2 regions of the Bradyrhizobium sp. Kon56 genome follow, and region 1 is predicted to be linked to the other one. Evidence: riboswitches for the same ligand, from Rfam matches in the RefSeq annotation. Region 1 holds a riboswitch; the other holds the start of a gene.
The links. A riboswitch is a leader RNA that binds a small molecule or an ion and turns the genes downstream of it on or off. The one in region 1 is predicted to bind cobalamin.

Region 1 (14,499 bases):
CTTCGTCATCCGCTCTCGGTCGACACCTATGTCGAACGCACGCTTGCGCACGCGCGCGGCATTCTCGTGCGTTTGATCGGCGGGGAATCCTATTGGCCGTATGGGCTCGCGGCCCTGCAGCAGCTGGCGAAGGAGCGCGGCATCGTGCTGGCCGTGCTGCCGGCCGACGGCCGCGACGATACGCGGCTGGACGCGTATTCGACCCTGCCGGTCTCGACGTTGCGGCGGCTCAAGGTGCTCTGCGACACCGGCGGCCCCGTCGCGGCGCAAGCCGCGATCGCGCAGCTTGCGCTGGCCTCCGGACTCTATGCGGGGCCAGTTATCGGCGAGATGACAGTGCCCGAGATGGGCTTTTACGACCCCGCGCGCGGCGTCGTCGCCGCGCCGACGTCGGGTGAGGGCAGGCCGCGCGCGCTCGTGACCTTCTATCGCTCCTATCTCACCGCTGCCGACACCGGCCCGGTCGATGCCCTGATCGCCGCATTGCGCGAGAAGGGATTCGACGTGTTTGGTGTGTTCGTCACCTCGCTGAAAGCCGCGGGGGTCGCGGATTGGTTGCGGGTGCATCTTGCGCAAAATCCTCCGGCCGCGATCGTCAATGCGACGGCGTTCTCGGCGATGGGCGACGACGGCACGACGCCGTTCGATGCCGCATCCTGCCCCGTGTTCCAGGTCGCGCTCTCCACGGCCCGCCGCGAGGACTGGGCGAGCTCGCTCCGCGGCCTGTCGCCCGGCGACCTCGCGATGCATGTGGTGCTGCCCGAGGTCGACGGCCGCCTGTTCGCGGGCGTGGTGAGCTTCAAGTCTGCCGCGATGCGCGATCCCGATTTGCAATTTTCGCATCTGGCACACAAGCCCGACGAGGAGCGCGTGAAGGCCGTGGCCGCGCGCGTTGCGGCCTGGCGGCGTCTTGCGGAGACGCCGGCCGCTGACAAGCGGATGGCACTCGTGCTCTCCAACTATCCGGGCCGTCCGCATCAGATCGCGCACGCGGTGGGTCTCGATGCGCTGGCGTCGGTCGAGGCCCTGGTGTCCGATCTCGCGGAGGCCGGCTTCGATCTCGATCCGGTCCATGCGCTCGGTGAGACGCTGCTCAAGCAGACCTTGAGCTGGAGCGTCGCCGATTACCGTGCTGCACTGTCGCGCCTTCCGCAAGTGTTGCAGGATGATCTCGCGCAAGCCTGGGGCGCGCTGGAGACCGATCCGGGTTGTCGCGACGGCGCGTTCCATTTCGCTGCGATTCAATGCGGCCGGTCGATCATCGCGGTTCAGCCGGAGCGTGGCGATGCGACCGCGCGCGATGCCGACTATCACGATCTCGCCCGCACGCCGCGCCATGCCTATGTCGCGTTCTATCTCTGGCTCCGCGAGCAGGGCTGTGATGCCGTCGTGCACATGGGCGCGCACGGCACGCTGGAATGGCTGCCCGGAAAATCCGTGGCGCTGTCGCAGGCGTGCTGGCCGGAAGCCCTGGTCGGCGATTTGCCCGTCATCTATCCCTTCATCGTCAACGATCCCGGCGAGGCCGCGCAGGCCAAGCGGCGCCTGGGTGCCGTCACGATCGGCCATCTGCCGCCGCAACTCGCCGCATCAGCGGTGCCGGACGGGCTGCGCAGGCTCGAACAGCTCCTCGACGAGTACTCGACGGCCGATGGCCTCGATCCCGCCCGCCGCCAGCGTCTGATCGCCGCGATCCGCGATGAGGCACGCGCGGCCGGCCTCGAAGACGATCTTGGCCTCGATGCAGCGGCCGCGCCGGCCGAAGCGATCCCGCGGATCGACCGTTTCGTTTGCGATCTCAAGGAAAGCCAGTTCGGCGACGGCCTGCACGTGTTCGGCCGCGGCGCCTGCGGCGACGCGGAACGCGACGCTTTGCGGGCCGCGCTTGCGGGCCGGCGCGTCGCGCCGGGGCCGTCAGGCTCACCCTATCGCGGCCGTCAGGACGTGCTGCCGACGGGTCGCAATCTCTTTGCCGTCGATCCACGCGCGGTGCCGACGCCGTCGGCGCACGTGCAAGGCATCAAGCTCGCCGAAGAACTGCTACGTCGCCATTTGCAGGATCATGGCGACTGGCCAAAGGGCCTTGTCGTCGATCTCTGGGGCTCGGCGACGATGCGCACCGCGGGCGAAGAGTTTGCCATGGCGCTGCATCTGGCTGGCCTCGCACCGCGCTGGGATCATGCTTCCGGCCGTGTGACCGGCTACGACATCATCGCGCCTGCGGAGCTTGGCCGGCCCCGCATCGACGTCACGCTGCGCGTCTCGGGCCTGTTCCGCGACGTCTTCTCAGGCCTTGCGCAATTGTTCGAGGCGGCAGCCGCGGCGCTGTCGGTCCGCGAGGACGAGGGCGACGAAAATCCATATCGCCATCGCACATCGCGCGTGTTCGCGCCGCGTCCCGGACAATACGGCGTGGGTCTCTCGGCAATCCCGGACGCCTTCACGCCCGAGACGCGCGAAGCCGCCGGCGAAGCGTGGCTCTCGGCATCGTCATGGGCGTTCTCGGCCGATGGCGAAATCAAGCTCGATCGTGCCGGTATCGAGAAGCGGATCGTATCGGCCGATGCTTTTGTTCACATGCAGGATTTGCCGGAAACCGATCTTCTGCTCGCGGCCGACTATGCCGCGCATGAGGCCGGCATTGCGGCTGCCGCGGCCCATCTCGGCGCGGCGGGACCATCGCTCTATCATCTCGATGCGACGCGCCCCGAGCAGCCGCATGCGCGTACGCTGACCGAGGAAATCTCCCGTGTCGTCCGCGCGCGCGCGGCCAACCCGGCCTGGATCGCGGGCATGATGCGCCACGGTTTTCGCGGGGCGGCCGAGATCACCGCGACGCTCGAGCACATGGCCGCCTTCGCGCATCTGGCCGGCGCCGTGCCGCCGCATCTGTTCGACCTCTACTACGATGCGACGCTCGGCCATGACGACGTCCACGCCTTCATGGCCCGCGAAAATCCGGCGGCACTCGCCGCGATGGAAACGTGTTTCACGCGCCTGCATGAAGCCTCGCTCTGGCGAACGCGCCGCAACTCGATTGCGGCTGCGCTGCGGGAGGCCTCATGAGTGCTTCCGTGGTCAAGGGCTGGTGTCCCGGCGCGCTGCGCCCGATGCAATCGGGCGACGGGCTGGTGGCCCGCGTGCGTCCGTTCGGCGGACGGCTCGACGCGGCGCAGATCTCCGGACTGGCTCATCTCGCCGAACGCCATGGCAATGGCCTGATCGACGTGACCAGCCGGGCCAATCTCCAGATCAGGGGCGTCAACGAGACCAGCCACAGGCTGCTGCTCGATGGCCTTTCCCAACTGGCGCTGCTCGACCCGGATGCGGAGACCGAATCCCGTCGCAACATTCTTGTGACGCCGTTCTGGCGTAGCGGGGACGAGACCCAATCGCTCGCCGCCGAGCTCGAGGAGGCGCTCGCCGACAGCCAGCTCGAACTTCCAACCAAGTTCGGCTTCGCCATCGACGACGGCACCTCACGCGTGCTTGCGGGCGATTCCGCCGACGTGCGGATCGAGCGCGATGGTTCCGGCGGACTGCTGGTACGGGCTGATGGCGACAAACTCGGCCGCTCGGTCCCACGTGGCGAGGCCGTGACCACCGCGCTCGCATTCGCCGGCTGGTTCGTGACCTCCGGCGGCGCGAGAGGCGGGCGAGGGCGGATGGCGGCGCATCTTGCAGCCGGTGCAATCTTGCCGGCGGCATTGCGCGGCGAGGCCGAGCCGGCGCCGATCATGGCCGCGGCGCGTCCCGGCCTCTATGCGCAAGGTGCGATGGTCGGGGTCGCCTTCGGACAGATGGCGCATGCAACGCTCAACCAGTTCGCCGGTTGCGGACATGCGCTGCGCATGACGCCGTGGCGGATGGTTTTGAGCGAAGCCAAGCGCGTGATGCCGAACGCGACCGGCCTGATCACCGAGGCCTACGACCCTGCGCTGCGCGTCATCGCCTGTAGCGGTGCGCCACGCTGTCGCGAGGCGCATGCCGATACCCGTGGCCTTGCCGCGGCCCTGGCGCCGAACATCGGCGCGGCCGCACGGCTACACGTCTCCGGCTGTGCCAAGGGCTGCGCCCATTCTGGTCCCGCCGCCATCACTCTGGTCGCGACCGGCGCAGGCTTCGATCTCGTGCGCGCCGGGTCGACGCGCGATGAGCCCATCCTGCGCGGGCTGAATCGCGACGACATCGTCAAAGATCCCTCCATCCTGATGGGAGGGCACTGATGCCGCACACGTACGAGACCGACGGCGCTGCGATCTACCGGCAGTCCTTTGCCACCATCCGGGCCGAAGCCGATCTTGCGCGCTTCACGCCGGACGAGGAGCAGGTGGTGGTGCGGATGATCCATGCCGCCGGCATGGTGGGCCTCGAAGCGCATATCCGCTTCACATCAGGCATGGCGGTCGCCGCACGCGCGGCCTTGCAGAAGGGCGCACCGATCCTGTGCGACGCGCGCATGGTCTCTGAAGGAATTACGCGGGCGCGGCTTCCCGCCGCCAACGCCGTCATCTGCACGCTGGGCGACGAGACCGTTCCCGCGCTCGCGCAGTCCATGCGCAACACCCGTTCGGCCGCGGCCCTGGAGCTGTGGCGGCCGCATCTCGACGGCGCGATCGTGGCGATCGGCAATGCGCCGACCGCGCTGTTCCATCTCCTCAACATGCTGGAGGACCGGGACTGCCCACGGCCCGCGGCAATCATCGGCTGTCCGGTCGGCTTCGTCGGCGCGGCCGAATCCAAGGCTGCGCTGATGGCCGTTTCCCCGGTGCCGGCGCTGACGGTCGAGGGCCGCCTTGGCGGTTCCGCGATCACGGTCGCCGCCGTGAACGCGCTGGCGAGCCGGAGCGAATAGCGATGGGACGCATCATCTGCTGCGGTCTCGGCCCCGGTGACCCTGATATGATGAGCGTGCGCGCCGATCGCACGGTGCGCGGCGCGAGGCATGTCGCCTATTTCCGCAAAAAGGGCCGGCCCGGCCAGGCGCGCCGCATCGTCGAGGGCATGCTGGCTGCCGACGTCACCGAATATCCGATGGAATATCCTGTTACGACCGAGATCGCCTTCGACACGCCTGAATATGTCCAGTTGCTTGCCGGCTTCTACGACGAATGGGCGGAGCGACTGGCGCGGCTGGCGCGCGCGGTCGACGTCGTCGTGCTCTGCGAGGGCGATCCTTACTTCTACGGCTCCTTCATGCATCTGCACATGCGCCTGCAGGGCCGCGTCGAGATCGAGGTGATCGCCGGCATTCCCGGCATGGTCGGCTGCTGGAATGGCGTGGGACAGCCGATTGCGCTCGGCGACGACGTGACGACGGTGCTCATGGGCACGCTCGCCGAGGACGAGCTCGAACGCCGCATGCGCGATTCCGATGCGCTCGTGATCATGAAGACTGGGCGCAATCTCGCGAAAGTGCGCCGCGCGCTCGCTGCCGCCGGACGGCTGGACGATGCGTGGCTGGTCGAGCGCGGCACCATGCCGGGCGAGCGCGTGGTGCGGCTTGCGGAGATCGACGCCGCCGACTGCCCCTATTTTGCGATCGTGCTCGTGCACGGCAAGGGCCGGCATCCGGACGCCGCCGAATGACGGGCACGCTGACCATCGCTGGCCTCGGCCCGGGCAGCGCTGCGCTGGTGACGCCCGAGGTCTCCGCCGCGCTTGCCGCCGCGACCGACATTCTGGGCTACGCGCCCTATGTCGCGCGCGTGCCAGCGCGGGCAGGGCTCACTTTGCATCCTTCCGACAATCGCGAAGAGCTGCAGCGCGCGAGCGAGGCGCTGCGGCTCGCGGCCGAAGGCGGCCAAGTCGTCATCGTGTCCTCCGGCGACCCCGGCGTCTTCGCGATGGCGTCCGCCGTGTTCGAGGCGCTCGAACAGGCGCCGCAATGGCAGGAGCTGCCGATCCGCGTGCTGCCCGGCGTCACTGCGATGCTGGCGGCTGCCGCGCGCGCCGGCGCACCGCTCGGCCATGATTTCTGCGCGATCAATCTCTCCGATAATCTCAAGCCGTGGGCGGTGATCGAGAAGCGCCTGCGGCTCGCCGCGGAAGCCGATTTTGCCATCGCGATGTACAATCCGCGCTCGGCGAGCCGGCCGGAAGGATTTGGCCGTGCGCTCGCGGTGCTGAACGAGGCCGGCTGTGGCGACCGTCTTGTGATTTTCGCGCGCGCGATCAGCGCCGCCGACGAAAAGATCGAGACCGTCAGGCTGAACGAAGCCCGGCCCGAGATGGCCGACATGCGCACGCTGGTGATCGTCGGCAACTCGCAGACACGCCGCGTCGGCCGCTGGGTCTATGCGCCGAGGCAGGCCCGATGACCGAGCCACTGCATGATCTCGGCCACGCTCTCGACCCGCAAGCGTTCCGGCAGTTGCGGCCGCGAGATCATGATCACGGGCAGGCCGAGCCTGCGGGCGGCGTCGATCTTGGCGCGCGCGCCGTCGCCGCCGGAATTGCGGGCGACGATCCGGGTGATGCCTCGCGCGCGCAGCATCTCCAGTTCGCCCTCAAGCGTAAACGGCCCACGCGACACGATGACGTCCGCGGCGAAGGGCAGCGGCGCATCGGGCGGATCGACGAATCTCAGCGTGTAGGCGTGCTGCGGCTTGGTCGCGAACGGCGCGATGTGCTGGCGGCCGATGGCGAGGAACACATTTGCCGGCACTTCAGGCAGTGCGGTGACCGCGGCGTCGACATCAGGTATTTCGATCCAGTTGTCGCCGGGCGCTTTGGTCCACGGCGCTCGCTCGAGAGCGATCAGCGGCGTGCCGGTTTCCGCACATGCCGCGACCGCATTGCGGCTCATCTCGGCGGCAAAGGGATGCGTCGCGTCGATTACATGCGTGATGTGTTCCCGACCAATGTAATCGACAAGTCCGCTTGCGCCGCCAAAACCGCCGATCCGCGTCGGCAACGGCTGACCGGCGGGCGCGCGGGTGCGGCCGCCATAGGAATACACGGCATCGACGCCGGCGCGCGCGATCTCCGCCGCGAGCAGGCTCGCGTCGGCCGTTCCGCCCAGAATGAGGGCGCGCGTCATGGCTGATCCCTGGCTGACCATCATCGGTATCGGCGAAGATGGCCTTGCCGGGCTGTCCGAGGCAAGCCGAAAGGCGCTCGATGATGCCGAAACTGTCTTTGGCGGTGAACGGCATCTTGCACTCGCCGGCATAACCGGGCGCGGCCGTCCATGGCCGGTGCCGTTCGATGCAGAAATCGTGTTGAGCTGCCGTGGTCGCCCGACGGCGGTGCTCGCCTCCGGCGATCCGTTCTGGCACGGGGCCGGCGCGAGCCTCGCCGAGAAGCTCCATGGCGACGAATGGATCGCGTATGCGGCTCCCTCGACATTCTCGCTCGTTGCTGCGCGGCTTGGCTGGCGTCTGGAATCCGTTGCCTGTCTCGGTCTCCACGCCGCGCCATTCGAGCGTCTCGTGCCACACCTGGCGCGAGGGGCACGCATCATTTGTCTCGTGCGCGACGCAAAGGCGGCAGGCGATCTCGCGAAATGGCTGACGGCGCGCGGATGGGGTGCCTCGGCATTCTGGACACTCGCTGCGCTTGGCGGGCCGCGCGAAAGGATCAACGCGCATCGCGCCGACAGCTTCGCAGGCGATCTTGCCGGAAATCTGGTCGCGGTAGCCGTTGAGGCGGCGGGCGCGCAGGGCATCCCCCACAGCTCGGGACTATCGGACGAACTCTTCGTCCATGACGGCCAGATCACCAAGCGTCCGGTCCGTGCGCTCGCGCTTTCGGCGCTGGCGCCGCGTCCCGGTGAACGGCTATGGGACATCGGTGCGGGCTCGGGCTCGATCTCGGTCGAGTGGACGCTGTGCGGGGGCACCGCGATCGCCGTCGAGGCGCGCGAGGATCGCGCAGCGAACATTCGCAGCAATGCGACGGCGTTCGGGTTGGCACATCGGATCACAGTCATCGCGGGAAAAGCGCCTGAAACCCTTGCTACGCTGGACGGGCCTGACGCCGTGTTCATCGGCGGCGGTCTCGACATCGCGATGTTCGACGCCATCTGGCCGCGGCTCTCGCCCGGTACGCGGCTGGTCGCGCATTCAGTAACGTTGGAGACGGAAGCGTTGCTCGGTGAGCTGCACCAGCGCCAGGGCGGCGAATTGATGCGGGTCGAGATTGCGCATGCCGCTTCGCTCGGCCGCTACCGGTCCTGGGAGGCCGTGCGGCCCGTGGTGCAATGGAGCGCGGTCCGATGAAGGTCGCCGGGCTCGGATTCAAGCGGGACGTCACGCTGGCCTCGCTGCGTGAGGCGCTTCTGGCGGCCGGTGGTCCCGAAGGCCTCGCAGCAGTGGCGACGGTCAGCGATAAGGCCGACGAGGAGGTGTTGAAGCAGCTCGCGCGCGAATGCGGCTTGCCGATCAAGGCGGTTGCCGCCGAAATGCTTGTTGGCATCGACACGCCGACGCAGTCAAAGCTCGTCGTGGAAAAGTTCGGGACGGGATCGGTTGCCGAGGCGGCGGCGCTCGCAGCGGCCGGACCTCGCGCGCGATTGATTGCGACGCGGGTGGTCTCGCAGGATCGCACCGCGACCGCGGCGATCGCGGAAGGAGACGGCGCATGACGGTGCATTTCATCGGGGCAGGGCCAGGCGCTCCTGACTTGCTGACGTTGCGCGGCCGCGATCTCATCGCCGCCTGTCCGGTCTGCCTCTATGCTGGCTCACTTGTGCCCGAGGGCGTCTTGGCGCATTGCCCGCCCGGGGCGCGGATCGTCAACACCGCGCCGCTGTCGCTCGATGAGATCGTCGCGGAGATCGCCGCCGCCCATGCCGATGGCAAGGACGTTGCGCGGCTGCATTCCGGTGATCTCTCGATCTGGTCGGCGATGGGCGAACAGCTCCGCCGCCTGCGCACGCTCGACATTCCCTACACGGTCACGCCCGGCGTTCCCTCTTTCTCGGCCGCCGCGGCTGCGCTGGAGGCCGAGCTAACGCTGCCCGGCCTTGCCCAGACCGTGGTGCTGACGCGCACGCCGGGCCGCGCCAGCGCGATGCCCGAAGGCGAGAAGCTTGCCGCCTTCGCCGCCACCGGCGCGGTGCTCGCCATCCATCTGTCGATTCATCTGCTCGACAAGGTCGTCGCTGAGCTGACGCCGCATTATGGCGCGGATTGCCCGGTCGCGATCGTCTGGCGTGCGAGCTGGCCCGAGCAGCGCATCATCCGCGCCACGCTCGCAACACTCGACGCTGCTGTCGGGGGCGAGATGGAGCGCACCGCGTTGATCCTGGTCGGCAAGACGCTGGACTCGGCGGATTTTTCCGAGAGCCGTCTCTATGCTGCCGACTATGACCGCCGCTATCGGCCGGTCGGCGCCGAGCCGCGCTTTCCGGAGGTGTCGTGATGGCGGCAGGGCTCGTTATCTCCGCGCCGGCCTCCGGCGTCGGCAAGACCACACTGACGCTGGCGCTTGCCCGCGCCTGGCGCAACAGCGGATTGCGGGTGCAGTGCTTCAAGAGCGGCCCCGATTACATCGATCCCGCGTTTCATGCCGCCGCGACGGGACGCGCCTCGGTCAATGTCGACAGTTGGGCGATGGATCGCGGGACAATCTCGCATCTCGTCAGTCGCGGCATTGACGCCGATGTCGTGCTGGCCGAAGGCTCGATGGGTCTGTTCGACGGCGTCGCCGCGCGTGGCGTCTGCGGCACCGGGGCGACCGCCGACATCGCGGAGATGCTGGACTGGCCGGTGCTGCTGGTGATCGATCCCTCAGGACAGGCACAAACGGCGGCCGCGATCGCGGCGGGCCTTCGCGACTACCGCCCCGGTGTGCGCCTTGCAGGCGTCGTGCTCAATCGCGTTGCCAGCCCGCGCCACGAAGCCCTCGTGCGGCGCGCGCTGCTGGATGCCGGCATCGCCGTATTCGGCGCGCTGCCGCGCCATGCCGAGATCAGCCTGCCGAAGCGGCATCTCGGACTGGTGCAGGCCGAGGAGCAGGCGGAAATCGGCAAGCTGATCGACGAGGCCGCGCGCTTCGTTGCCGAGCATGTCGACCTCGACGCGGTGCTGCGTTCGGCGGCCACCTGGTCGCCGCAACCTGCCGCAAGCGGCGTCAACGTGACGCCGCCCGGCCAGCGCATTGCGCTTGCCCGTGATGCCGCGTTCTCCTTCGTCTATCCGCACATGCTGGAAGCGTGGCGCGCGGCGGGTGCGGAGATCTCGACATTCTCGCCGCTCGCCGATGAAGCCCCTGATCCGGTCGCCGATGTGTGCTGGCTGCCTGGCGGCTATCCCGAGCTTCACGCCGGCAAGATCGCGGCCAATGCGCGCTTCCGCGGCGGATTGCGCGCCTTCGCCGAGACGCGCCCGGTGCACGGCGAATGCGGGGGCTATATGGTGCTGGGCAGCGCTTTGACCGACGCCGACGGCATCCGCCACGAGATGACGGGCCTGCTCGGCCTGGAGACGAGTTTTGCCAAGCGCCGCATGCATCTGGGCTATCGTCTGGCCGAGCTCGCCGCGCCGATGCCGGGTCATCAGGCGGGTGCACGCCTGCGTGGCCACGAATTCCACTATTCGACGATCCTCGCGCAGCCCGACACGCCACTGGCGGTCGTGCACGACGCGACAGGTGCGGTCATTGCCGAGACCGGCTCGCGGCGGGGACAAGCCACCGGCACGTTCTTCCACCTGATTGCGGAGGACCGGTGAGCGGTTTTGTCTCCTTCGTCTCCGCCGGGCCCGGCGATCCCGAGCTGCTCACGCTCAAGGGTGCAGCGCGGCTGCGCGAGGCCGACGTTGTGCTCTATGACGATCTTGCTTCAGGCGCGATCCTCGATCTGGCCCGGCCCGGCACCAATCTCGTCGCGGTGGGAAAGCGGGCAGGGCGGGCCTCGACCAAGCAGCACCATGTCAACCGCCTGCTGGTCGACTATGCCGTGACAGGCGCGCGCGTGGTCCGGTTGAAGTCGGGCGATGCCGGCATCTTTGGCCGGCTCGAGGAGGAGCTCGAGACGCTGCGTGAAGCGGGCATCGGCTACGAGATCATTCCCGGCGTCACCTCGGCCTGTGTCGCCGCCGCGCAAGCCGGCATTCCGCTGACCCGGCGTCACACCTCGCGCCGCGTGCAGTTCGTGACCGGGGCGGACGTCACCGGCGAGCTGCCGCCAGATCTCAATTGGGCGGCGCTGGCCGATCCGGAGGCGACGACCGTGGTCTATATGGGCCGGCGGACGTTTCCGGCGTTGGTCGTCAAATTGATCGAGCACGGGCTCGCCCCAACCACGCCGGCGTTGTTTGCCGAATCGCTCGGCCGTCCCGATGAGCGGCTGGTCCGCACCACCATTTCGGAACTTGCCGAGCAGCTTGCGCGGGGCGGGGCGGCCTCCACGGCGGCCGTCATCCTGTTCGGCGCGCTGGCGGGGGATTATCCGTCATGACGCTCTCGACCGCCCTTCGCCCCTTGACGCCCGGCCGGCGAAAGAGGCACACAGGAGACGCATGGTGCTCGACGCGGCTCAAAGCGCCGGAGCATAATCGGGAATGGGGATGGGCGGACCCAGTTGCGGCGCCCAAAACCCCAGCCGCCCCCGCGACTGTAAGCGGTGAGGGACTTCGATCAGCCACTGGGCCGCGAGGCCCGGGAAGGCCGGAGACTCCCAGTGAACCGCGAGCCAGGAGACCGGCCGTGCACGTTTTGAGGCCAAGGCCGTCGGGTGTGACGGCAAGAAGGATCTGAGCCATGCATATCGAACCCGGACTAGTCTCGGACGCCAAGCTCGTATTGAGTTACGCAACCGGCATCGCTGTCGGCGGTGTTGCCCTGAAGCTCGCGGTTGAGACCGTGCGCGAGCAGGGCATCACGTCGTTCGCGGCGCGGACGCTCGCCACCACGGGACTTGTGTTTATCTTCTTCGAGATCCTGCCGCACTTCCCGGTCGGCGTCTCCGAAGTGCACTTCATCCTCGGCTCGACCTTGTTCCTGCTGTTTGGCGCGGCGCCTGCGGCCTTCGGCCTCGCGTTTGGCCTGCTGTTCCAGGGCATCTTCTTCGAGCCGCCCGACCTGCCGCAATATGGCATGAACGTCACCACGCTATTGGTGCCGCTGTTCGGAATCCAGGCGATCGCCACGCGGATCATTTCAAGCAACACGGCCTATGTCGATCTGAAGTACCGCCAGGCGCTGGCGCTTTCGACGACCTATCAGGCGGGCGTCATCGCCTGGGTGGCGTTCTGGGCGATTTATGGCTCCGGCTTCGGCGCGACCAACCTCGCCAACATCGCGACCTTCGCGGCGTCCTATGCGCTGGTCATCGTGATTGAGCCGCTCGCCGATCTCGGCGTGCTGGCGCTGGCAAAGTCGCTGCGCGGCGTCACCGCGCCCGGCCTCGTCACGCCGCGTTTGCACAACGCGGCCTAGAGACAAGCGAACGGGCGGCCATGATGGCCGCCCTTCGCAGCCACGATGCTCACGCTCTCTCTGATAGGCATCGGTTGCGGCGATCCCGAGCAGCTCACGCGTGCCGCGATTACTGCCATCAACGCGGCCGATCTCGTCCTGATCCCCCGCAAGGGGACGGCCAAGTCCGACCTCGCCGATCTCAGGCGGACGATCTGCGCCGATGTGCTCACCAGCGACACGACCCGCATTGCCGAGTTCGATCTGCCCGTGCGGGACGCCGCTGAAGCGGACTATCGCAAGGGCGTGGACGATTGGCATGATGCCGTGGCCGCCGTCTGGTCGCAGACGATCGGGGATCATCTCGAAGGAGAGGGCAAGGTCGCGCTGTTGATCTGGGGCGATCCCTCGCTTTACGATTCCTCGCTGCGTATCGCGCGGCGGCTCGATCCCTTGCCGACAATCGAAGTCGTGCCCGGCATCACCTCGATCCAGACGCTGTGTGCGGCGCATGCGTTGCCGCTCAACGACATCGGCGAGCCCTTTCTAGTTTCGACCGGACGCCGCTTGCGCGATGGCGGCTGGCCGCAAGGTGTCGATACCGTGGTGGTGATGCTCGACGGCGGCACGGCATTCGAGTCGCTTGATCCGGCGGGCCTGCACATCTGGTGGGGGGCCTATCTCGGCATGCCCGATCAGATCGTCATGTCCGGCGCGCTGGCCGAGATCGGCCCGCGCATCGTCGCCGTGCGGCAAGAGGCGCGCGAACGGCACGGCTGGATCATGGACAGTTACATCCTCAAGCGCAGGCTGTGAGGCAAGCGAGGCAGCATGCTCCCCGAATGGGTCACCCAACAATGCCCCGACATCTCCGCAGTCCACCGCGAGGCGGCGGTGGCGCGGCAGGCGCAACTGACGAAACCGACCGGCGCGCTCGGCCGGCTCGAGCAGCTCGCGATCGAGCTTGCGGGCCTGCAAGCAACCGAGCAGCCGCGCGCGGCGCGGGTGCCGATCATCATCTTCGCCGGCGATCACGGCATCGTCGCGCAGGGCGTCTCGGCCTATCCGCAGGAAGTGACGATCGCGATGCTGGCGAACTTCGCCTCCGGCGGTGCCGCAATCTCGGTGCTGGCGCGTGAGCTGGGCTCCAGCCTGGAGGTCGTCGACGCCGGCACGCTGGCGCAGGAGGAGATGGCTGGAATCGTGACCGACAAGCCGCGCAGCGGTACGCGCGATTTCAGCGTCGAAGCTGCGCTCACCCCCACGGAGCTGGCATTTGCGTTCGAAGCCGGCCGACGTGCGGTGACGCGCGCACAGGCCGGGCAGCCCGATCTTCTGATCTTCGGCGAGATGGGCATCGGCAACACCACGACATCGGCGGCGATCGCGGCCGGCTTGCTCGGCGTGAGCGCCGCGGAGATCGCGGGCAGCGGTACCGGCATCGACGCGGCCGGCCGTGCGCACAAGGCGGGGGTGATCGACGCTGCAATCGCACGCCATGACATTGTGGGCGCTGCGCCCGAAAAGATCCTGTGCGCCGTCGGCGGTCTCGAGATCGCCGCCATCTGCGGTGCCGTTATCGCGGCTGCACAGCACCGCATCCCCGTGTTGATCGACGGCTTCATCGTGTCGGTCGCGGCGCTGGCGGCGGTGCGGCTCAACCCTTCGTGCCAGCTGTTCCTGCTGGCCTCGCACCAGTCGGCGGAGCAGGGGCATCGGCTGGTGCTCCGCGCGCTGAACGTGCAGCCGCTGATCAGCCTGGATCTCAGGCTCGGCGAAGGGTCGGGCGCGGCCATCGCGCTGCCGCTTGTGCGGTCGGCCTGCGCGCTCCACAACGGCATGGCGACCTTTGCGCAGGCCAATGTGCCTGATCGTCCGGCCTGATCAAATCGTCCGCTGATTGACGGAGACGACGCGCCAGCCGGTCGCGAGCCGGTCAATCCTGGTCAGCGACAGCGGATCGATCATGAAGCGCAGGGCCGCTTGTGGCGTCAGGTCGAGCGCGATGCACAGCGCCGCCCGGATCGTGCCGGAATGCACGACGAGCGTTGCGGCCCCGGTGCCGATCTTCGACAAACCCAGGCGGACCCGCGCGACCTGTTCCTCAAAGCTTTCGCCGCCGGACGGCCGTCCGCG
Region 2 (16,647 bases), on a different contig from region 1:
GTTCTCGATCATGCTTGGCCGCGACGCACGCGTGAAGCGTTCGTTTTGAGAAGGAACAAGCCCAGGATTTACTGCTTGAAGGACTTTACCGATAGCACGCTAGCCCAGAGCGCTTCAAGTGTGTGGCGCAGAGGTCGTACTACTGTCAGAGCCTCTTGCGCGCGCGCAATCCTCCAACCCGATATCCCCTCTCCTCGTAGAAGTGGCGTACCCGTTCTAGGGCCGGATAACCATCCGGAGGCAACGCAACCTCAATCATCTGCCAGCCGCGTCGCTTCGCCTCCGAATCTACCGCCTCGAGCAGATGCCGACCGCAGTCAGAGCTCCGGAAGTCACGAGAAATCCATAGCTCCTGAAGCACGCCGTACGCTCCGGATGCTCTCACGGCCTGTACGGCCGAGATGCTAGCTACCCCTACAATCTACCCGGTGCCTTGTTCCTCAACGACAAAAATGAAGCCCTGTTCGGGATCCTGAATCAGGCGCAACGCCGCCTGCTTCGCGCCTTGAAGGCTGAACTCCGGTCCGGGGCCACCTAACTCGGAAAGTAGCTCTTCGACCGCTTTTGCAACCGCGTTCTCATCTCCTGGCACGCTCTTGCGCAAAGCCGTGCCCGCGCTGGACGTGCCTTGCCCTTCAGCGCCAACACGAACACCTGACTTAGCCCTCTGGAGGAAATTCATGCTCAGGAGGATACAGAAAACGCAATTGAGAGCAACTATCTGGCTCGGTAGGAAGCAGCACGTCCACACTCGCTATAGGCAACAGAGCTGAGGTAATTGCAAGCCATTGCCGTTCTCAGAATCGACTGCGGCTTGAGCAGCTGCGAACTCATGATGGGCTGCCTTCGATTGGAAAACAATCACCAAACGGCACACGCCGGTCATGTCGATCAAACGTTCGTAAGAGTGATTGCCGATCGTCGCTCACGAACTACTCTATTCAATAAATCGTGCGCCACGATGATCGCAGCGCCATAGAGCGTCAGCTCGGTCCGTCCGAAGGAGAGATTCCCACCTCGCGTACGACATCGTACAAAGTTGCGCGAAGCGCGACAGGTATCATACGCGTGCGCCCGACAAAATCGTCTGAGCAAGATCGCGAAAGATTTTGCACACTAATGCACTATCTTAAGCTTATCTCGAACAATCGAAAGATATCGGGAAGCACAGCTTGTTTGGACCTTCGCTCCTCGTTTAAGGCACCGTCACGGAACGGGAGTGGTTGCGATGGAACATGGGCAGGCCGAACTGGTCGGACGGAAACCTGTAATCTTCGGGCAACGTAAGGTGCGGCCGCGGGCATGCCTGGCCGTCGGCAAGCGGCATCTGCGCGCCTTTCTACGGGATGTGCTGGAGGATATGGGATTTGTTATCAGCGAATGCAGGACTGCTGACGAGTTGCCGCATGTACTCCGCACGGAGTTCCCTGATCTGATCCTGCTCGGCATTGGCTCGGACCGCATCGAGCCTGGACGATTGCTCGAGATACTGGTGCGCGAAGAATTTGCAGGCCGAGTGCTGGCGTTCGGAGCGCGCGAGTCGATCATCATGGCGGCAGTGCAGCAGGTCGGCAGTGAATATGGACTTGCTATGCTGCCGCCGCTCCGGGCGCCGTTTGCAGCCGAGACGTTGCGCGATCGGATCGGCATGCTCTTGCCAAGAGAGCCGGCGCCCCGTCCCGCGGTCCATGTCGGAGAAGCCTTACACGCTGGCTGGCTTGAGCTCTGGTATGAGCCGAAGTTTGACGCGTGTACCCTTAGCCGCCGCGGCGCCGAGGCGCATGTGCGAATGCGGCACCCGACCTGGGGCGTTGTTCCACCGGCCTATTTCATCACGGAACCTCACGATCCGCATTTTAGGAACTTGTCGCAGTTCGTGATCGACCGCGCGATCAAGGATTGGCAGTATCTTCTGGAGCAGCAAACTTCGATCGATCTCTCCATCAATCTTCCGGCAGCATTCCTGATTGACCCGCAGGCGGTACGCGATCTCTGTCGGCGCATGCCGTCGCACGCCGCTTTCGGCGGTTTGACGATTGAAATCGAGAGCGTGGAAGCGATCCAGAACCTAGATCTCCTGGTCGAGGTTGCGCGTGAGGTTCGCTTTCACAACATTGGCCTTGCAATCGACAATGTCGGTGCCAATTGGCCGCAGCTGATGGGGATGACAAAATTCCCGTTCCTGAAATTGAAAGTGGATCGTCAGTTCGTCGGCGGCTGCGCGAATGGGCCCCTCAAGCGAACGGTGTGCCGCCATATCGTCGATCTAGCCAAAGAGTACAATGTGCGCACCGTCGCCGAAGGTGTGGAGAGCCAGGCTGACCTAATCGCTGTGGCCGAACTCGGCTTCGACCTTGCGCAGGGCCATCTGTTCGGAAAAGCCATGCCACTGAAGCAATTTGCACAGTCATCTTTCAACCCTGCTGCAGCTCGTCTAAAATAGTTGCGAGTGGCTGAGTGCGGCCAAGCGACGCTCACGAGCACCGCCATGCCTACTCGGCACCAGGCATGAGGCTGAGTGCAATTCGGTCTGCAAGGCCAGTGTCGCTCGTCCCGCCGCCACTTCATTTCCCTCCGAAGCTTGTTATACCACAAGCCCGTTTTGGCAAGCCTCCAGCGAGTCCTCCGCGCAGCTCGCGTTACAGCCATGAGCGAGGCTTGCACAAACCTCCAGTCGGGGTGTGTGACCGGAGGTTTGCCGAGATCCAACGTAGACCTGCGTCCGTTGGCGGTTTTTGCCGCCGCCGGTTGAGGAAGCGTCAGCCTCGCTTGCCCCCGCGCTGACGTGCCAAACAAACCGACGGACGCTTCCAGCGTCAAGTCGCGACTGACTCTCGCAAGAGGGCCCGAGGGCTCGTAGCCTGAAATTGAAGCGACCTGTTGCTGTCGCAGATGCAACATGGTCTCAGACCCGGGACAGCCGAATTGGGCAAATTGCCCAACATTGAGCGCGTCTGCGTTTGGCACGGCATTTGAAAGGGATCGCCCATGACATCGCTCGCCTAAGGAGTCGGAAGGCATGGCTTACAAGATCGTCGCTTCGCAATGCACCGTTTGTGGCGCATGTGAGTTCGAGTGTCCCAACGCGGCGATCAGTCTGAAGCGCGACATTTACGTTATCGATGCCAAAAAATGTACGGAGTGCGAGGGCCATTGCGACACGCCGCAATGCGCGGTGGTCTGTCCGGTCCCTGACACCTGTGTCCCGTCCAAGACAGGATAGGCAGCCCGCGACCAAAAGGCCTCATCGCTCGATTTCGCGAACGAAGTTGTAGATGTGGGACCTTGAGGAGACCACGACCGCATGGGGCGCATCGGGGTCGATTAACATCGTTATGAGCTTAAGACGCTGAGCGACTCCGAGGACCCCCTCAAAGGGCTCTGTCGGAGGACACCGTCGAATTTGTCACGAACAAGGACAAGGCCCTCGATGCTCAGTGGCAGCGTTAAGGCCTATCGTCGCTGGCCGCGAGTCGAGGCGAGGCAGACCGGCGTCGAGCGGCCACGGACGCATCGAAGCCGGCGCAAAAGTCGCTCAGCACGTGAACACCTAGTGCACCGAGAAGATCATCTTGGCCAACCTCACGGAGGCGGACGACCTCGTGCCTGGTCGCGGGCCCGCCGAACACCAAGGAGCCGACCTGATCATCCGTGCGGTCCTGGAGCAGTCCGGCTTTCGAAATGTCTAGGGAGCCTCGTGGGCTGTGACCGAAACGGATGCCGGCCGAGGATGATCGCACCTTCCTGACGCGCAGGTTCGAAAAGCTGCTGACGGAAAAGGCCGCCTCCTCGCGATCACACAGATACCGAAAGCGGCCGGGGTTCGTTCCGGTCGTGGAGCTCAACCGTTACACGAGCAGGGTGTTGAAAGCGAATGCATTTCACAAGCGGAGCCTCCACAGATGCCGGCGTGTTCACCAGGCCGCGAGCAAGACCGTCGTACCCGCCTAGTGCGCTCGTAATCGCTTGGGCAATATCGCAGCGAGAATCGGTAGGTTGACGCATCGGTCCTCGTGCGCATAATTCAAGCCGTCGCGGTCTCCGGATGTCGTTTCATCCGGAGCTAAGAGGGAAGCCGGTGCAATGCCGGCGCTGCCCCCGCAACTGTAAGCGGCGAGCCGCTGTCCAACGAAGTCACTGAAGCCATGCGGCTTCGGGAAGGCCGGACAGCAGCGACGACCCGTGAGCCAGGAGACCTGCCTCGACAAGATATCGTCCACGGGCGGGGCGTCCCGGTGTGCGCCAAGCAGTTGTCGCTCACGCGATGTTCGCTGTCTGCGTCCGCCATGGCCTTTGCCCCAACATGGGGTCTAAGCTATGTCAATCCTTTCGCTTCCCGTTGCCACACTGGGGACGTCACGCATCGGCCCACGACGCGAACTCAAATTCGCGCTCGAGAGCTACTGGGCGGGAAATTCCAGCGAAGCCGAGCTCCTCGAGGCGGGGAGTGGACTTCGTGCCGCTAATTGGGCACGGCAGAAATCCCGCGGTGCGACCGTCATTCCTTCGAATGACTTCTCGCTCTACGACCATGTGCTCGATACCAGCCTAATGGTCGGCGCCATTCCCGACGTTTACGGCTGGAACGAAGGTCCTGTGTCGCTCAAAACCTACTTCACCATGGCGCGTGGCGCTCAGGACGGTGGTCACGCCCAGCATGGGCCCGGCGTAGCCGCACAGGAGATGACGAAGTGGTTCGATACGAACTACCACTACATGGTGCCGGAATTTCACCAGGATCAGATCTTTACGTATGCCTCTCGGAAGCCGATCGAGGAATATGAGGAGGCAAGAAGCCTCGGCTATCAGACGCGGCCCGTCCTAGTGGGCCCAGTCACTTTCCTGAAGCTCGGCAAAAGCGTAAATCCCGCATTCAATCCGCTGTCGCTGCTTGATCGCCTCCTCCCCGTCTATGTCGATGTTCTCCGCGAACTAGCCTCGCGCGGCGCTGAATGGGTCCAGCTCGACGAGCCATGCCTAGTGATGGACGTCGACGAAGCATCTCGGGCGGCTGTCCGCCGGGCCTATGCTCATTTCGCTAAGGCCGTGCCGGCCCTTAAAATCATGCTGGCCACATACTTCGGGGCTGTCGGCGACAATCTTGAAACAGTCTTGGCCTTGCCCGTTGCCGGGCTTCATGTCGACCTGGTTCGTGCACCTGACCAGTTGGACGCGATTGTCGCCAGAGCCCGTAGAGATCTCGTGGTCTCGCTCGGTGTCGTTGATGGTCGCAACGTGTGGCGTTCTAATCTGCCGGCGCTACTCGACCAACTTGCTCCCATGGTCAAAAAACTGGGCAGGGACCGTGTTCAGATTGCCCCCTCCTGCTCGCTGCTTCATGTTCCGACCGACATTGAGCTAGAGATCGATCTCGATCCCAATCTGAAGACGTGGTTGGCGTTCTCAGTGCAGAAGATCAAGGAACTTTCGATACTGGGCAAAGCGCTGGCTGGCTATGCTGCCGACGTGGCCGATGAACTCACGCTCTCAGAGGATGCATCCGTCACTCGCGAAACATCGCCGAAGATCCACAGTGCGAACGTCGCCGGACGAATGGCCGCGATCGACGATAGCATGCGTCGCCGTCGCAGTGCGTTCACCCAGCGCGCCGACGTCCAGCGCGTCGCCTTCGCATTGCCAATGTTTCCAACCACAACCATCGGATCCTTCCCGCAAACGGCGGACGTCCGCAATGCGCGTGCAGCTCATGCGCGGGGAGCGCTGAATGACACGCAGTACGAGCAGCTTCTGAAAGCGGAGACAGCCCATACCGTGCATTGGCAGGAAGATATCGGCCTGGACGTGCTCGTACACGGCGAGTTCGAGCGCAATGACATGGTTCAATACTTTGGCGAGCAGCTGTTGGGTTTCGCATTCACCAAGCACGGCTGGGTTCAGTCTTATGGCTCGCGGTGCGTTCGTCCTCCTATCCTGTTTGGAGATGTCTCCCGCCCGAAGCCCATGACCGTTAAATGGTGGCGACATGCGCAGTCTCTGACCAAAAAACCCGTCAAGGCTATGCTGACCGGACCGGTGACGATCCTGAACTGGTCGTTTGTCCGTGACGACATCCCGCGGAGCGAGACATGCCGACAGATCGCTCTCGCGATCCGAGACGAGGTCATCGACCTTGAGGCAGCTGGAGCGACCATGATCCAGATCGACGAGGCTGCGTTGCGGGAGGGATTGCCGCTGCGCAAATCGCAGTGGAAGGACTATCTCGATTGGGCAGTGGACAGTTTCCGCGTTTGCTCCTCCGCTGTCGCTGACGGAACTCAGATCCATACGCACATGTGCTATTCCGAGTTCAACGAAATCATCGATGCGATCGCAGCAATGGATGCCGACGTCATTTCAATCGAGGCGTCGCGCTCCAAAATGGAATTGCTCGACGCTTTCAAGAGCTACAAATATCCTAGTGAAATTGGGCCGGGCGTCTATGACATTCATTCACCGCGCATTCCCGCAGCAGCCGAGATCAAGCAGCTGATTGTGTTGGCGCGGCAGCGGGTTTCCGATCGGCAGCTCTGGATCAATCCCGACTGCGGACTGAAAACGCGAAGATGGGAGGAGGTGCGTCCCGCGCTCGTCAATATGGTGGCCGCCGCACGCGAGTTGCGGGCCGAGGCATGATCGTACGGAGCGTGTCGCCAACGTATCTGTGAATAAGATGAACGCGCTTTGGGAGCTCGCGATATCCTTGCGAGCTTCCAAAGTGTCCAGCGCCTACGAATGCCGGTTTGCCCCGGCGGAGGCGATCGCATACAGCGGCGACAAGCTCGAATCCGGCGGACGACCGCATGCCGGCCATACCGATTAGGTGACATATTCCAAGTCACTTACGCTCGACGCGAACCGCAGTCCTATCGCTTCATTTATCCATCCCATGGATGCGTCCCATCACAACAATCTATTTTACCGCCCTTGCGGAGTTTCATACCTAATTTGCGCCTTCGCGCGGTCTTCGGGAAGATTTGCTGGTATCGGCGGTGCCAAATACTGGCGCGTGACGGCAAACTGACGGTTGAGTTTCAGGGCTCGGCAGTCAAACCGCCTGCGCGATGGATCCCAGCTCCATCAAGGGGCTGCCCGTGCCAACCGGACAGCTGGCAAGTGGTGAGCAAGTCCTGAAGTTTACGACAGGAGCGGAAGGCAAGCGGCTCGATAAGTTGTGCAGAGCGATATCCGCTTCTCCCTGTTTGACGGCGAATGCCCTCGTCGTAAGTCGATCGCCGGTAGTCCTCCCTACCGACGAAAGCTGGAACGATGCGGAAAGCAGCGTCGCTCCCGCGTGACTTTCGCCCGGCCTCGCATTGAGGCCGGGCGGCTTTTTATGTGCCTGCTTATCAGTGACAGCAGGGGATCATTCATTTTGGCGTCATTGCGGGACCCCGGGCTCTTGGAGCGCATCTGTTGCTGTTCGGCAGGGAATGAGGCCGGTGCTGCTAAGGCTATCTGTCTATTGAAGGCTTTGGTGTCGTGTTGGTGCGCGTCGGCAGTATCGGATACTCGATCTTAGGCAGCCGACCGGTCAGCGAATTCAGAAATGCGACAATGTCGTTTTCCTCCCTATCGCTAAGCTTGGCGCCGAGCTGGATGTCATTCATTAGGGCAACAGCTTGCTTCAGGCTCCAAACCTGGCCCGAATGGAAGTAAGGGGCTCGCAACGCGACGTTCCGCAATGGCGCCGCGCGGAAGACATATTCGTCGCCAGCCGCCCAGGTAACCGCGAATCGGCCCTTATCGGCGTCCGGAAGCACGCTTGCATCCGGCTTTTTCATCACGCCGAACGGGAAGTAGGCCTGTCCACCGAGATTGATTCCATTGTGGCAAGAGGAACATCCCTTCGCCATAAACAGTGCCAACCCTGACTTCTGCTGATCATCGAGAGCACGTGTATTGCCCTCCAGATACTGGTCGAACGGAGCCGCAGGTGTAATGAGAGTCGCTTCAAAAGCCTCGATCGCCTTCGCAAAATTTTCAAAGGTGACCGGTCTCGCTTCGTTCGGAAAGGCGTTGTTGAACAGGGCGACGTAGCTGGGCATTGAGTTCAAGATACCGAGCACATGATCCGGAGTCGCATTCATTTCGGCACTCGCCTGCACCGGGCCGGTGGCTTGCGCCTTGAGGTCCGCGGCGCGTCCGTCCCAGAATTGCGCCGCATTGAACACTGCGTTGTAGACGGTTGGCGCCCGACGTAGGCCGACCTTCCAGCCGTGACCAACGGAGGTCGGACCGGCATCGACTCCGCCGGTGCCGAGATTGTGGCACGTATTGCAGCTAATGATCCCGCTCGCCGATAGACGCGGATCGAAGAACAGCATCTTGCCAAGCTCGACCTTTCCATGCGTCACCGGATTGTTTTTTACCGCAGGAATGACCGAGGGGATCGGATGGAAGATCTGCTTGGCGTTTCTCATCAGATCATCGTCGGCGTTAGCTCCTGACGACATCAACAGCCCAATAGCGAAAATAGATGCTTCAGCGACAAGCCGAAGCTCCGGGATCGACATGTTCATACACCGCCTCATTAGTTCTGATTGTTAAACAAGGAAACAGTCGAAAGCGATGCCACGCGTTCCTCGACGGTCCGGCGCAGCATGCAGCGGATCCTCAAGCGAGGCTGCATCAAAATGTACGACTTTGAGGAGCCCGCCGCGGCGTTCACGCAAGGGCTTGAGGGGCTCATGTGATTCGCGAGTTCGCTTTGAGCTTAGATCGAGGCCTCTGTTGGTCGATCAGACTAGCGGCTCAAGCGGCCTGATGGTCGGTCTGACAACAACAAGTGTGCCGCAAGCAGTAAGCTGTCCGGTGGCCGCATCGGTGCTCCATCGAGCGATTGGGTGGCCAATACGCTCCGCAAAGTTGATGTATCCGTCTTACACCCATGGCCGCGCTCAGCGCTCACGGTGTCATTGGACAATTAGCAACTGCGGTGCCAGTTGCGTCCGAGATGCAAGTTGCTGATTTAGTTGTAGAACGGGTCCGGACGAACAAACAAACTAGGATGTCTTGGTTTGATCACTACATTCAGTGTCACAGATGCCACAAGTGCCAGGCCGGGCTAGAGTGATCGCAGATACCTTTGTGGTGAGGTTCGCTTGCCAGCCGCACGCGGGAACGGCGGTAACAAGACCTACGCAGCTGGGCGAGACACTGAGCCGAGGCGCCTGGCGGTGCGCATCGTTCACGATTTCGCCGAGCCCTGCCGACTGAAGCCTCTCCGACTCATATCCGGGCCGCTCTGGCGCGCCGCGGCCGCGAAGCCCGGCTCGTTCGTAAAGGACGAGCCTCCGAACCGAACATGGATTGATTCAATTCCACCTGAGGTTCGCTGGCATGGCAATTGCCGTGCTCAAGTCTGAAAGGCGCGGCTGCCCAGAGTTTGACGGCGCGACCGTCCGATTGATCGCTACTCCAATTCGACAGGTGACCAGCCTGACCCCTGTCCGGCGGGTGTTGGTTGGATTACCAAGTCGGCCCACTCACGGGCTGCTGCTCGGTTTTGAAATCCTGCGCGCTGGGGCAAAATAAGCTGAACTTCTGCAGGAGCAACCGCTACTTCGTGCTCTTGCGTTGAATGATGCCGATACAAGAGGACACGCTGGGAGGAGATCGTGACATCAGTCCGCAGATGGCCCAAGTCCTAAGAGTTATCGGCGTGTTAGCGAGGAAGAACGTGATTGAGCTCTTGTCCATGGCTGGTTCAAGTTGGATACGGTATCCGTGATGACTTCGATTGACGAGCGCTTGAATGAGATCAGATCCGTACGGAATGACATTTGGCGTTGTCGCAGAAGGCTTCAAAGCGAGCTAGATGATCTCCAGCGTAAGATGCTCGAAGAGCGTCTGCTTGAGCGGCAGTCTGCCTTTGAACGGCTTGTCTCGGCCACGTTTCCTTTTACATTGAGATTGTGAAGCAAAATTTCGGGACCTGTGCCGCGGGAGCATTCCGCGTTGAATAGCCTCCGCTCACAGAGCGCCTGCGCCTGGGTCAGGAATGTAGCGCTCCGGCGCCGCGGGCCGTCGCGCCCCTCATGGCCGCCGCCGACCTGAAAAGCGCGGCCGATAGCCTTGGTTCACCGACGTGCTGCCCGCTGCGCACCGATAATGAAATCGTTCCGGCCCCATCCAAGGGCACTGCCGGGGGATACCGCTCGCCTCGCTTCTGCGACACCGCAGTCACCTGAGTAACGTTGATCCGGCAGAGCGATCGAAGGCGCTTGAATCGCCCGTAGCGTCAGATTGTACAGAGCAGGGAACGTTATTTCAGATCAGGTGCAGTCGAATGATAAGACCCGCTCTCGCTTTTGTACTATGTTCCGCTCTCGAGTGGATCGGGCTAGGCATGGGGGCGGTTGCGGAAACAAGGCGGTACGCGTGCACGATCACTGCCGCCGATCGAGAGCCGGCCGGAGTTCGGAATGAGCGGGTTATTCTCACCGTTCAATATGGCTGCCGGATCGCAGGTGGTCTCTTGACCGACGCGGGGATCACAGCAGTGTCGGTCAGCGAGTGGGCTGCTGACAAAAGGACATACTTGGCGTCCATGGAATTTCACCACGCGCTGGAGGGAGTTGCACTTGGGCAACTCTCCGAGGCGTCCGACTTCTCTAGCATGGAAGGCGAGCAAGACATTGGGGTCGCAACTTCCGGCACGACAGTTTTCACATTCGCATCTGGTTCATTGGCCGACCTTTCAGGGAAGACCCTTAAATTCACGACAAAACCCACCGGCCTACGTAGCTTCGAGTTGGAGTTCACAGACTGGCCAGAATCTCTTCTATGGAAGTGACGCGTGTCTTACGCTGAATTCCGCAGGCGCGCGCACACGAATACTGTCCATACTCTTACGCACACACATATGTGCTCCCCGGCCTGTATATGCCGTCCCCCAAGACGAGCACAGCCGCAACAGGTTAAGCCAAAACTCCGAAGGCACTCGAGCGCGGTAGAGCGTTGAAATTCACCTTCACGCGGTCCGATCAGCAGCTCTTTTGGCCGCCGATCCGCATATGGGACGATCTGGCCTCGCATGGCAGCGCCTGCGCGACACGGAAGCAGTCAACACGGAATAAACGCAGCTCGATCACGAGCACGAAGAAGAAGTTGCCGGCCAACCGCCTCCCGAACGCCGACGAGTACCAACTCAAGGCAGCCCTCATTGTACAACTGAAGCGGTTGATGGCGGAGCGGGACATCACTCAGACCGAAGCCGCGAAGCTCGTCGGCGTGAAGCAACCCAACATCTCCAAGCTGCTTCGAGGGCAGTTCAAGTTGGTTTCCGTGGAAAGCTGCTGCGCATGCTGGCGGCGTTCGATCAGGATGTCGAAATAAAGGTAAAGCCACATCGGAAGCGTGGCGAAGGGGCCGCATCACGCTTATTCGGGCCTAAGAGCTGCCGAAACGGAGGGTTCATGACATCTAACCCGACGGCGGCATAAGCGCTCATGAACTCACCCTCCAGTGCCCGATCTGCAATCGAGATTCGGCTGACTGAATCCTTCGCCCCCGCTGTTCTCGCCGAGACCCGCCAGCGTTTTCAGGAACAACTGGGCGAAGGATGCGAGGTCGCCCGAGAGACCGAAGCGCTTCAGCAGGAGCTCGAGAAGCTCAAAAGGGAAGATTAACGCGTCGAGCGCTAGGTCGTGAACCGACGCGGCGGCTTAGTGCAGCAGCCAAGTCGTCCCTACAGAAGCGAAAGGCGCGCGAGGCAGAGCGATCGATTCGGAGGAGATGATCTCCGCTTGCACGACGGGCATCTTCCATCCAGAGGGCAGACATCGTTAGAGCGGGATCCCGGCTGGAGTCTTCGCCAGCCCAAGTACCGAATGCCGTGACATGGCGTCCAATGCGGATTTCGAGGAAAATCGGGACTGTCACGGAGAATCAATTTAGCTGAGCGCGGTCAAGCCAAAGACGACGTTCAGGATGGCCCCAGGCGCAGTGATGCCGAACCTAGAAGGCGATGATGGTTGGCAGAAGGTACCAAGTGGGATCATTCCAACCAGTCCAACGGACATGCTGATCAAAGCGGAAAGCGCGACGATGGCAGCGATGAGTCCGATCCCGAACTGCCGGTGCTCGGTGATGTTCAAGGCGATACTTTCTTCGTCCCTCCCTCGAGCTTCAATGCCGCAAGTAACCGATCTTTGGCGGCGTCCATTTTCGAAGTGGAGCCGTTCATACTCCTCGCGAAGCGCGGCATCGACGAACAGGGTCCGTCACGGAAGCCGAAGCTGATCATCTTGAAGAACGCCGGCGCCGACCCCTGGGCTTTCGGGACCGCTCACGCCCGATGGCCGGTTCTAACGTGAACTTCTCCTCCATCTCATTCTGGACGCAAAATGACTGAAACAACCGCGAGAAAGGCGAGAGCAGCAATTGATCCGGTCCGGACACGTCCTCCCTGTGGGGCGTCCGCATAGCTTCCACCCTGGATTTTCTTGTCGATGCTGGTCCCGTAAGCCCAGCACGAAATATAAACGCTCAGAATGGCAACCTGGATAATTGGATTTGCATTCGACAGCGCCGTGATGGGTATGTCCTTGAGCGCAAGTCCCACGAACCCAAGCGCTATTATCCCGTAACAGTGGTGATGCACCAATTTACAAGCGTTGCAATGCGTGAAATCCGCACCTGAGCACTTCGGTCGGAGGTCTTGGCCTTTTTACCATAAATTACCTGGGCAAGAAAAATACCGTTCAAGTGGACCATCGGCGCGCTGCTCTGCAAAAATGCTGGCGGAGCGCGTTAGCAAAACTGGTTTCAATGGCGATTGATATACCACGCAACGGAGGTAAGCGTAAGGAAGTTCGATCCTGTCCTGGAACGAGAAAGGATAAATCGACCAGTGGTCCGCATTCGACCTGCCTTATCTCGACTGCCGACACTTGCGAAGCTGCCGGCCTTTCCGTGAATCCGCTCAAACTGTCTGACGCGTCAGAATCCGATCTTCCCCTTCGTCGAACTACGCCGAACGCAAAAACCTGCAGATTGTTTGATGCGGAAGCGCCCTGTGTCAAAGCCGGCAAATTCGAATCCGGGCAAGCCCGAGGTGACCGTTTGCGGAGTTTAAGCTACCGCGCTGCTTGGGAATTGATCAGCTTACGTGCTCTCCACGGCGTCAGGTGTTCGCCCCTCCGAGCGCGCCTCTCCGCAGTATCAAATAAAAGAACGCCGGAGCGAGAGACCACACGGAAATGGAAGAGGACTGCTGCTGGGCAACTGAGTTCTTGTGGAGACATCTGCAGCAGGTGGTGGAGCGTCGATGCGATTCTTGCTCGGGGTAGGATCGCGAGCACGATGGGCACATTCTAACCCCGCTGAAACCGCTTCGAACGGATGGTGTTTGCGATCGCTGGATCGGCGCGTACGAAGCAGGCTGCGCATCGGAGTGACGTCGGCGCGGCCAGACTCCAGCCACGCCGCTGGTGGAGAGCGTAACCGATTGTTTTGTTTCAGACAGGGCGTTGCGGCTACGCTTCTCGGTGGCAGACAGGGTCAGGTTTATAACAATCCGCATCCGGCAGCTATCTAGCTCTATAAACGTTGCTTTTTCTATTCGACCGGCGCTGGCACACTCGTTGCAGACCCCTGCGCAGGAGGCGGCTGTTAGTCCTTTGCATCCCGTGCACAGGGACATGCCCCGTGATCGCACGCGAGTGAATAAAGAACCCGATATGACCAACCGCTGGAGAGCAGGCATGACTTTCACCGAGAAGCGTCATGGTCGTCGATAGACAGCGTCACACATGGGCGCTCCTAACCGCTCAGCCGAGATGAGCTACCGCTGCGGCATGAACGTCGCGAAGTTGCGATCGGTAGGACCGCCCACGCAGATTGCACGCTTACCTGAACGCCGGATCGGATAATCCGTCGGTCTACCGCAAAAGCGTCGCTTCTTGTTGAGACCACAATCGAAAAGGAAACCTGTATGAGCCGAGCACCTACCCAAAGCGTTGCAGAGATCAAGGCGCGCAACAAGCAGCTAATCGATGAGGTGTTGACGGTCTACCCCGAGAAGACCGCCAAAAGGCGCGCCAAGCATCTCAGTGTTCACGAGGCGGGGAAGTCGGATTGTGGCGTCAAGTCGAATATCAAGTCCATTCCCGGCGTGATGACCATCCGCGGCTGCGCCTATGCGGGCTCCAAGGGCGTGGTCTGGGGACCCATCAAGGACATGATCCACATCAGCCACGGTCCGGTCGGCTGCGGTCAGTACTCGTGGGGCTCGCGGCGCAACTACTACGTCGGAACGACCGGCATCGACACGTTCGTGACACTGCAGTTCACCTCCGATTTTCAGGAGAAGGACATCGTGTTCGGCGGCGATAAAAAGGTCACGAAACTCATCGATGAGCTCCAGGAGCTATTTCCTCTCAACAGGGGCATCACCATTCAGTCCGAATGTCCGATTGGCTTGATCGGTGACGATATCGAGGCGGTCTCCCGAGAAAAATCGAAGGAATATGGCGGCAAAACCATCGTGCCTGTGCGGTGCGAGGGCTTCCGTGGCGTGTCGCAGTCGCTCGGCCATCACATCGCGAACGACGCCGTTCGGGATTGGATCTTTGACAAGAGCGCCCCAGAGACCAGCCCTAAATTTGAACCGACGCCATATGATGTTGCGATCATCGGCGACTACAACATCGGCGGCGACGCATGGTCGTCACGAATCCTGCTAGAAGAAATGGGCCTACGCGTCATCGCCCAGTGGTCCGGGGATGGATCTCTCGCTGAATTGGAGGCGACGCCGAAGGCAAAGCTCAACATACTGCATTGCTATCGCTCGATGAACTACATCTCACGGCACATGGAGGAAAAATTCGGGATTCCCTGGTGCGAGTACAACTTCTTCGGTCCTTCCAAAATCGCGGAGTCGCTGCGAAAAATTGCAAGCTTCTTCGATGACAAGATCAAGCAAGGCGCCGAACGCGTCATCGCGAAATATCAACCGCTTGTCGATGCTGTGACCGCGAAATACCGGCCGCGGCTTGAAGGCAAGACGGTAATGCTGTTCGTCGGCGGCTTGCGTCCTCGCCACGTCATCGGCGCCTATGAGGACCTCGGCATGGATGTTGTCGGCACGGGCTATGAGTTCGGGCATAACGACGACTACCAACGCACCGCCCAGCACTACGTCAAAGATGGCACGCTGATCTACGACGATGTCACCGGCTACGAATTCGAGCGCTTCGTCGAAAAGATCCGGCCAGACCTGGTCGGCTCCGGTATCAAGGAAAAATACGTCTTCCAAAAAATGGGTGTGCCGTTCCGCCAAATGCATTCCTGGGACTACTCGGGTCCTTACCACGGCTATGACGGCTTCGCGATCTTCGCCCGCGACATGGACATGGCGATTAACTCCCCGATTTGGGGGAAGACCACGGCACCTTGGAAGGACGCTCCGCAGCCGAGCCTCATGGCCGCGGAATAGGAAGCCGACCCCGGGCCGTTTCTTTCCGCAGAGGAGGGGAAGGGCAGGAGAACGAACGCAAGAACCCAAAGAGTGCTATGATGACACAGAACGCCGAACACATACTCGACCACTCCGAGCTTTTCCGGGGAGACGAATACCAGCAGATGCTGGCCAAGAAGAAGGCGCTATTTGAGAATCCGCATGATCCCGCCGAAGTCGATCGCATCAAAGAATGGTCCAAGACGTCCGAGTACCGCGAGAAGAACTTCGCCCGCGAGGCGCTAACCGTTAATCCGGCGAAGGCTTGCCAGCCGCTGGGTGCGGTGTTCGCCGCCCTCGGGTTCGAGCGCACACTGCCGTTCGTCCACGGCTCACAGGGCTGCGTCGCGTATTATCGCAGCCATCTGTCACGGCACTTCAAGGAGCCGACCTCGTGCGTCTCCTCGTCCATGACGGAAGACGCGGCCGTGTTCGGGGGGCTTAACAATCTTACGGACGGGCTTGCCAACAGCTATAGCATGTACAAGCCGAAGATGATCGCGGTCGCCACGACCTGCATGGCGGAAGTCATCGGCGACGACCTCAATGCCTTCATCAAAACATCAAAGGAAAAAGGTTCAGTCCCAGCGGACTACGACGTACCATTCGCTCACACTCCTGCGTTCGTCGGCAGCCACGTTACTGGCTACGACAATACGCTCAAGGGCATCCTCGAGCATTTCTGGGATGGCAAAGCCGGCACGGCCCCAAAACTCGAGCGTAAAGCGAACAACACGATCAACTTCATCGGTGGCTTCGACGGCTACACTGTCGGAAACATCCGTGAGATAAAGCGTATCTTCGAGCTGATGGGGATCGGCTACACCATCCTCGCGGATAACAGTGACGTGTTCGATACCCCCACGGACGGCGAGTTCCGCATGTATGATGGGGGCACTACACTAAAGGATGCCGCGAACGCTGTCCACGCCAAGGCAACCATTTCCATGCAGCAATATTGCACGGAGAAGACGTTGTCCTTCATCAAAGGGCACGATCAGGAGGTCGTCGCTTTCAATCACCCGCTGGGCATCAGCGCCACGGACGATTTCCTGATGACACTGTCGCGTATCACCAACAAGGCAATTCCAAATGCGCTGGAGCAGGAGCGCGGGCGCCTGGTAGACGCAATGGCTGATTCTAGCGCGCATGTTCACGGCAAGAAGTTCGCGATCTACGGCGATCCA

Region 2: linked by a shared signal. The riboswitch ahead of metE (5-methyltetrahydropteroyltriglutamate--homocysteine S-methyltransferase) and the one ahead of AC0L3B_RS02840 (energy-coupling factor ABC transporter permease) in region 1 are both predicted to bind cobalamin.

What each region holds. Positions count from the first base shown of each region.
Region 1 is NZ_JBVVOU010000001.1:615,236-629,734, forward strand. Features, by position in the region: gene cobN (cobaltochelatase subunit CobN) at 1-3,066, shown strand, start outside; gene cobG (precorrin-3B synthase) at 3,063-4,226, shown strand; gene AC0L3B_RS02795 (precorrin-8X methylmutase) at 4,226-4,855, shown strand; gene AC0L3B_RS02800 (precorrin-2 C(20)-methyltransferase) at 4,858-5,589, shown strand; gene cobJ (precorrin-3B C(17)-methyltransferase) at 5,586-6,320, shown strand; gene AC0L3B_RS02810 (cobalt-precorrin-6A reductase) at 6,296-7,042, opposite strand; gene AC0L3B_RS02815 (bifunctional cobalt-precorrin-7 (C(5))-methyltransferase/cobalt-precorrin-6B (C(15))-methyltransferase) at 7,041-8,222, shown strand; gene AC0L3B_RS02820 (cobalamin biosynthesis protein) at 8,219-8,587, shown strand; gene cobM (precorrin-4 C(11)-methyltransferase) at 8,584-9,366, shown strand; gene AC0L3B_RS02830 (cobyrinate a,c-diamide synthase) at 9,366-10,676, shown strand; gene cobA (uroporphyrinogen-III C-methyltransferase) at 10,673-11,404, shown strand; cobalamin riboswitch at 11,450-11,669, shown strand; gene AC0L3B_RS02840 (energy-coupling factor ABC transporter permease) at 11,707-12,384, shown strand; gene cobF (precorrin-6A synthase (deacetylating)) at 12,430-13,179, shown strand; gene cobT (nicotinate-nucleotide--dimethylbenzimidazole phosphoribosyltransferase) at 13,195-14,247, shown strand; gene AC0L3B_RS02855 (histidine phosphatase family protein) at 14,248-14,499, opposite strand, start outside.
Region 2 is NZ_JBVVOU010000006.1:7,064-23,710, reverse strand. Features, by position in the region: gene AC0L3B_RS11705 (GNAT family N-acetyltransferase) at 146-421, opposite strand; gene AC0L3B_RS11700 (hypothetical protein) at 422-682, opposite strand; gene AC0L3B_RS11695 (EAL domain-containing response regulator) at 1,229-2,443, shown strand; gene AC0L3B_RS11690 (4Fe-4S binding protein) at 3,020-3,223, shown strand; cobalamin riboswitch at 4,019-4,218, shown strand; gene metE (5-methyltetrahydropteroyltriglutamate--homocysteine S-methyltransferase) at 4,318-6,633, shown strand; gene AC0L3B_RS11680 (cytochrome-c peroxidase) at 7,452-8,519, opposite strand; gene AC0L3B_RS11675 (helix-turn-helix domain-containing protein) at 10,960-11,337, shown strand; gene AC0L3B_RS11670 (hypothetical protein) at 11,451-11,630, shown strand; gene AC0L3B_RS11665 (hypothetical protein) at 11,976-12,317, shown strand; gene nifD (nitrogenase molybdenum-iron protein alpha chain) at 13,937-15,439, shown strand; gene nifK (nitrogenase molybdenum-iron protein subunit beta) at 15,520-16,647, shown strand, end outside.